DNA from 2 places in the Puerhibacterium sp. TATVAM-FAB25 genome. Region 2 is predicted to be linked to the other one. Evidence: predicted binding sites of a transcription regulator. Region 2 holds the regulator's gene; the other holds the start of a gene.
The links. Region 2 encodes HrcA, which represses chaperone genes, less so after heat shock. Its sites were predicted from a motif close to TTNGCACTCGNNNNNNNCGAGTGCNAA; they were not measured.
Positions count from the first base shown of each region.

Region 1: the regulator HrcA is predicted to act here: its motif matches at 2,201-2,227, upstream of U5M74_RS10110 (FmdB family zinc ribbon protein).

Region 1 is NZ_JAXUAK010000009.1:50,152-53,543, forward strand. It holds gene U5M74_RS10095 (hypothetical protein) at 19-279, shown strand; gene mscL (large conductance mechanosensitive channel protein MscL) at 355-870, opposite strand; gene U5M74_RS10105 (SAF domain-containing protein) at 1,028-1,744, opposite strand; gene U5M74_RS10110 (FmdB family zinc ribbon protein) at 1,859-2,146, opposite strand; gene U5M74_RS10115 (penicillin acylase family protein) at 2,419-3,392, shown strand, end outside.
Region 2 is NZ_JAXUAK010000002.1:268,844-272,235, reverse strand. It holds gene U5M74_RS03570 (DUF3097 domain-containing protein) at 1-289, opposite strand, end outside; gene U5M74_RS03565 (hypothetical protein) at 356-574, opposite strand; gene hrcA (heat-inducible transcriptional repressor HrcA) at 828-1,874, shown strand; gene dnaJ (molecular chaperone DnaJ) at 1,897-3,021, shown strand; gene U5M74_RS03550 (16S rRNA (uracil(1498)-N(3))-methyltransferase) at 3,065-3,392, shown strand, end outside.

The sequences.
Region 1 (3,392 bases), on a different contig from region 2:
GTGGCGGAGAATGGTCGGGTGACCGACAGCGCCTCCTCCCACCCCGACGAGCCCGCTCGCGACGAGGCCGCTCCCGACGGGGCTACCTCCGGCGCGGCCGCTTCCGGCGCGGCGGCGGACGACGCCGCGCAGCCGCGTCGGCGCGGGCACCGCCGCGTCGTGCGGCAGGGCACGGAGCGGGAGCCGGTGCTCGGGCTGCCCGCCGACGAGCGGGGCAGCCACGGCGAGAACGACGAGCGCCTGCTGCGCGACGTGCCGCCGCACTGGGGCCGCCGCTGAGCCGGCCGAGCCGGCCGCGCCACGTCGGACGGCTGAGCCGGTGGCGTCGAGTCGGTGGCGCTGAGCCGGCGGCGTCTACCGCGCGGCGTGGCGCGGGCTCGCGCCCACGCCGTCCTCGGCGGTGCCGGCGCCGGCTGCACCGTCGCCGGCCGTCCCGTTCCTGGCCGTGCCGTCTCCCGGGTCGCTCGCGTTCGGCGTGGTCCGGCCGGCCCCGGCGGCCAGCAGGTCGCGGATCTCCTGCAGCAGCAGCACGTCCTCGGACGGCGCCGGCGGCTCCGGCTCGGCGCCCTTCTTGCGCAGGTGGCTCAGGCGGTTGATCGGCACTACCACGACGAAGTAGAGCGCCGCCGACACCAGCAGGAAGTTGAGCACCGCCTGCAGCACCAGGCCGATGCTGAAGTGCGCCTCGTTGACGACGAACTTGCCGACGCCGGAGATGTCGGGCGCGCCGAAGATCGCCGCGATGAGCGGGGTGAGGACCCCCTCGACGAGGCTGGTGACGATCGCGGTGAAGGCGCCGCCGATGACGACGCCCACGGCCAGGTCGACGACGTGGCCGCGCGCGATGAAGGCCTTGAAGCCCTGGAGCATGTGGTCCTCTCGGTCGCTGCAGGGGTCTGGTGCCGCCGCGGCGGCACCGCGCCCGGTCCCGCGCAGATTGTTCGGGTCTCGGCCGGGGACCGCAACGCGAGCACCGACGCGTCCGCCGGCCTCCACGGTCCGCCAGGCACCCGGCCGGTGCGGCCTCTCACGGCACCAGCACCGCGCCGACCGTCCCGGTGCCGGACGCCGCCGACACGGCGGGCGCCTCGTCCGGGCCCACGGCCAGCAGCGTCGCCGCCGCCGGGTCGCCGGCGGCGCCACCATCCAGCAGCCCGCCGCCGGCCCGCTCGCCCGCCTGCCGCCCCGCCGACGGCAGCACCAGCGCCCCGCGGGCGAGGTATGCCGCGTCGGGGGAGCCCTCGTCGGGCTGCGCGGTGGTCACGAGGTCCACGCGGTCGCCCGGCCGCAGCAGCGCCGCGGCCGTGCCGTCGAGGAGGACGGGGACGACGACGGTGCCGTCCGGGGCGCGCGCCACGACCTCGCCGCCCGCCACGAGCTCGCCCGTGAGCGGCAGCCCGGCGGGGAGCTCCACGACGGGGGTGCGGCCCACCGCGTCGTCCGGGTCGGCGAGCGCGTCGTCGGGCACGACCTCCGCCGGCAGCGCGCGCAGCGCCACGTCGTCGGCGGCCACCGGCTGCCCCGCCGCCAGCGCCCGCACCGGGACCACGACGTCGGTGGTGGGCGGCGCGGGCGGGCGCAGCGCGTGCACCGCCGCCATGGTCGCCAGGCCGCAGCACGCGGCGGCCAGCACGAAGCGGGACCGCCACAGCCACGCCGCGGCCCGGCGGCGGGCACGGCTCCGCGCCGGCCTCGCGGCGGCCTCGGGTGCGGGACGGCGGGATCCGGGGCGCAGCAGGCTCATGCCACCGGACGCTAGGGCGCCGCCGTCGGCACCGGGCGCGCCGGCCGCGCGGCCTGTGGACGGCCTCGCGGCAGCCCGTGCCGGGGACCGCCTCGGACGCGCGTCAGCCGGGGATCAGGACGCGGTCTTGGTCGACGACGAGGAGCCCGACGACGACTTCGACGCGCCGGACGACGACGAGCCGGACGACGAGCCCGACGACGAGGAGCTGGACGCGCTCGACGAGCCGCGCGAGTCGGTCCGGTAGAAGCCCGAGCCCTTGAACGTCACGCCGACCGTGCCGTACTGCTTGCGCAGCGTGCCGCCGCACTCGGGGCAGACGGTGAGGGCGTCGTCGCTGAACGACTGGTGGATGTCGAAGGCGTGACCGCAGTCGGCGCACCGGTAGGCGTAGGTGGGCACGGGGCTCTCCTCAGGGACGGTGGGGACGGGTGCGCGCGGTCCTCGGGGCCGCTGCTGGCACTCGTGCTTACCGAGTGCCAATGATACGCGCGGCGTCGGCATTCCCGGTGCACCGGCCGCCGCGCACGGCGCCGCGGCCGCCAGGGGCGCCCGCCGGGGCGGCCCGTCCCGCCCCGGGCGGGTGAAATCCTCGCGGTAGCCTCTCCTGCGTGTCCGCCACCCCGCCCGCCGCCGCCCCGTCCCCCGAGACGCCCGACGAGACGCCCGAGGAGATGCCGGTGCCCCGGCGTCGGAGGTCCCGCCTGCGCCGGTGGGCGGTCGCGGTCGCGACGCTGGTCGCCGTCGTGCTCGTCGCCGCGGTGGCGTTCGGCACCGTGACGGTGCGCAAGCCGCTGCCCGACGTCGACGCGTCGGTCCAGCTCGAGGGCCTGGACGGAGAGGTGACCGTCCAGCGCGACGCGCGCGGGGTGCCGCAGATCACCGCCGGCACGGCCGAGGACCTCTTCCGCGCGCAGGGCTACGTGCAGGCGCAGGACCGGTTCTTCGAGATGGACTACCGCCGTCACGTGACGGCGGGCCGGCTCGCCGAGCTCGTGGGCGACGTCCCCGCGGCGATCGAGGCGGACAAGGTCACCCGCACCTTCGGGTGGCGGCGGGTGGCGCAGCAGGAGCTCGAGCTGCTGACGCCGGAGACGCAGTCCTACCTGCGCGCGTACGCCGACGGCGTCAACGCCTACCTGGACAGCCGCAGCACCGCCGAGCTCGCCGTCGAGTACACGGTGCTGGGCACGACCACCCGCGTCGAGAAGCCGGAGCCGTGGGACCCGGTGGACTCGCTCGCGTGGCTCAAGGCCATGGCCTGGGACCTGCGCGGCAACTACGACGCCGAGCTCGACCGTGCGCTGGCCTACTCGACGCTGGGCGACGTGGAGCTGGTCGACGAGCTGTTCCCGGCGTACGCCGCGAGCGGCAACGGCACCGTGCTCGAGCCCGGCGACCTCGGCGAGGCCGCCTCCGCCGACGGTGGCGACGCGGCGGCCGTCGAGCCGGCGTCGTCCGGCGGCACGGCCGCCGCGGGCGACGCCGTCGTGGCCCAGGCCGCCGACGACGTCCCGCTGCCGCGCGGCGGCGCCGTGCTCGGGCACGCGCTGCAGTCCGCGCGCGACGCCCTCGACGCCGTCCCGACGCTCGTCGGCCGGGGCGAGGGCACGGGGTCGAACTCGTGGGTCGTCGCGGGGCAGCACAC
Region 2 (3,392 bases):
GGGGAGTGAGGACCACGGGCTCGCCGTCGACCCAGAACCCCGGCCCGAGCGGGAACGAGCGGGTGCGGCCGGCGCGGTCCTCGAGCACCACGAGGTGCACGCCACCGGACTTCTCGACCCGCACGACGGCGCCGACCCAGCCGGTCTGCACCTCCTCGACCACCAGCCCCGGCTCGGCGGCCTGCGGTCGCGAGGTGGGCCGCGCGCGGTGGTGCTGGACGGCGTTCACGCGCCCGGGCACGCTGGAGCCGGAGGAGGCGAGGACGTCGGAGCCGTAGCGGTCGTGCACGGCGGCGAGCCTAGGACGACGCCGCGCAGGGGTGCCGACCGACACGCCCCGCGCGACGAGGGCGGGTCACGCGTGGTGGTAGCGGGTCGCCAGGCCGCGCACGGCGCCCCGCAGCGCGCCCCCGAGCGGGCCCGCGGCGGCGCGCCGGGCCCGTGCGCCGGCCGCCGTGCCCCGCACCGCGGGCGGGGCGGCGGTGCGCTCGGCGGCGCGGCGTCGCAGCTCGAGCCGGCGGGCGACCTCGGCCTCGTGCCGGCGGAACGTGTCGTGGTACAGCTCAGCGCTCATGGCTCCACGCTGCGCCTCTGAGGTAGGCCAGCGGATCGGTCATCCGACCGGTTCCGGGGCGGGACCTCCGGCCTGGGTACCTCAGGCGGTGCCCGACGCGCCGTGCCCGACGCGCCGTGCCCGACGCGCCGTGCCCGACGCGCCGTGCCCGACGCACTGTGACCGACGGGGCACGGGCGAGGTCGGCGCCCCCGCGTAGGATGGCACTCGGAAGGCAGGAGTGCTAAGAGCTGCCCCGCGGGAAGGAGGGCTCGTGAGCGAGGAACGCCGTCTTGAGGTGCTGCGCGCGATCGTCGAGGACTACGTCTCGACGCGCGAGCCCGTCGGCTCGAGGGTGCTCACCGAGCGTCACCGGCTCGGCGTCTCGCCCGCCACGATCCGCAACGACATGGCCGCCCTCGAGGAGGCCGGCCTCATCGCGCAGCCGCACACCTCGGCGGGGCGCATCCCCACCGACAAGGGCTACCGCCTCTTCGTCGACCGGCTCGCCGAGGTCCGGCCCCTGACGTCGCCGCAGAAGCGCGCCATCGAGACGTTCCTGTCCGAGGCCGTGGACCTCGACGACGTGCTGACCCGCGCGGGGCGGCTCATCGCCCAGCTCACGGGCCAGGTCGCGGTGGTGCAGTACCCGTCGCTGCGGCGCTCGGGCCTGCGCCACCTGGAGCTGGTGCCGGTCGGCGCCGAGCGGCTGCTCGTCGTCGTCATCACCGACACCGGCCGTGTCGAGCAGCGCTACCTCGAGGTGCCGCGCCCCGCCGACCCGGACGACGGCCCGGTCCTCGACGACGTCACGCTCGGCGAGCTGCGCGCGCGGCTCAACGCCGCCGCGGCGGGCAAGGGCCTGACGGACCTGCCGGTCGCGTTCGCGCGCGTCGTCGAGCGCCTCGACCCGACGCTCGTCGGTCTCGCCACGGCCGTGGCCGAGACCGTCGTCGAGACGCTCGGCGAGGAGAACGAGGAGCGCATCGTGCTGGCCGGCACGGCGAACCTCGCCCGCGCGAGCATGCGCTTCGAGCAGGGCCTGAGCCCGGTGCTCGAGGCCCTCGAGGAGCAGGTCGTGCTGCTCGGGCTGCTCACGGAGATGGCCGTGGACGGCGTCGCCGTGCGCATCGGCCACGAGAACCGCCTCGAGGGGCTCGCCCAGGCGTCCGTGGTGACGTCGGGCTACGGCTCCGGCGACGAGGGCGGCGACCCCGTCGCGATCCTCGGTTCCATCGGGCCCACCCGCATGGACTATCCCGGCACCATCGCGTCCGTCCGCGCCGTGGCGCGGTACCTCTCGCGCGTGCTGCCCCACTGACCCCCCGACCCAAGAGAGACCTGTGGCCGACTACTACGAGACCCTCGGCGTCCCGCGGGACGCCACGTCCGAGCAGATCAAGAAGGCGTACCGCAAGCTCGCCCGGGAGCTGCACCCCGACGTCGCCGGCGAGGCGGGCGAGGAGAGGTTCAAGGACGTCGCGCGCGCCTACGAGGTGCTGTCCAACCCCGAGAAGCGCCAGCAGTACGACATGGGCGTGGACCCGACGGCGCCGGGCGGCGGCGCGGGCGGCGGCTTCGGCGCCGGCTTCGGCTTCCAGGACATCTTCGAGACGTTCTTCGGCGGCGGGCAGACAACCCAGGGGCCCGTGCCCCGTGCCCGCCGCGGCCAGGACGCCCTGGTGCGCATGGACGTCGAGCTCGCCGAGGCCGTGTTCGGCACCAAGCGCGAGCTGCAGGTCGACACCGCCGTCGTGTGCTCCACCTGCACCGGCAAGGGCGCGCGCCCGGGCACCGAGCTGCGCACGTGCGAGGTCTGCCAGGGCCGCGGCCACGTCCAGCGCGTCGCCCGCTCGTTCCTCGGCCAGGTCATGACGACCGCGCCGTGCTCCGCGTGCGGCGGCTACGGCACCGTCATCCCGGAGCCCTGCCCCGACTGCGCCGGCGAGGGCCGCGTCCGCTCGCGCCGCACGCTGACCGTCAACGTGCCGGCCGGCGTCGACACCGGCACCCGCATCAAGCTCACCGCGCAGGGCGAGGTCGGCCCCGGCGGCGGGCCGGCGGGCGACCTGTACGTCGAGGTCCGCGAGAAGCCGCACGAGACGTTCGTGCGACGCGGTGACGACCTGCACTGCACGCTGCCGGTGCCGATGACGGCGGCGGCGCTGGGCACCGTGCTGGACCTGGAGACGCTCGACGGCGCCCAGGAGATCGACCTGCGCCCGGGCACGCAGCCCGGCCAGGTCGTGGTGCTCAAGGGCCTCGGCGTCGGCCACCTGCACACCGGCGGGCGCGGCGACCTGCACGTGCACGTGGAGGTCCAGGTGCCCTCCGCGCTGGACGACGAGCAGGCGGCGCTCCTGCGCCAGCTCGCCGCGCTGCGCGGCGAGGAGCGCCCCGAACCGCGGCTCGCGGCCGCGCACCCGGGCGTCTTCTCCCGCCTGCGCGACAAGCTGAGCGGCCGGTGACGCGCCCGCGGGCCGGCGCGGGGGAGCGGACGGCGGGCGGCGCGTGAGCGCGCCGGTGTTCCTCGCCGACGGCGGCGCGCCGGTCGCCGCCGTCGCCCCGGGCGCCACGTACACGCTCGGCGGCACCGAGGGCCGGCACGCCGGCGTCGTGCAGCGCAAGCGCGCCGGCGAGCGCGTCGACGTGGTCGACGGCGCCGGGACCCGCCTGCGGTGCACGGTGGTGCAGGCCGACGGCGGCACCCTCACGCTGACGGTCGACGACGTCGTGCACGAGCCCGCGCCCGACGTCGTCGTGACGCTGGTGCAGGCCCTGGCGAAGGGCGACCGCGACGAGCTGGCCGTCGAGGCGGCGGTCGAGGTCGGCGCGGACG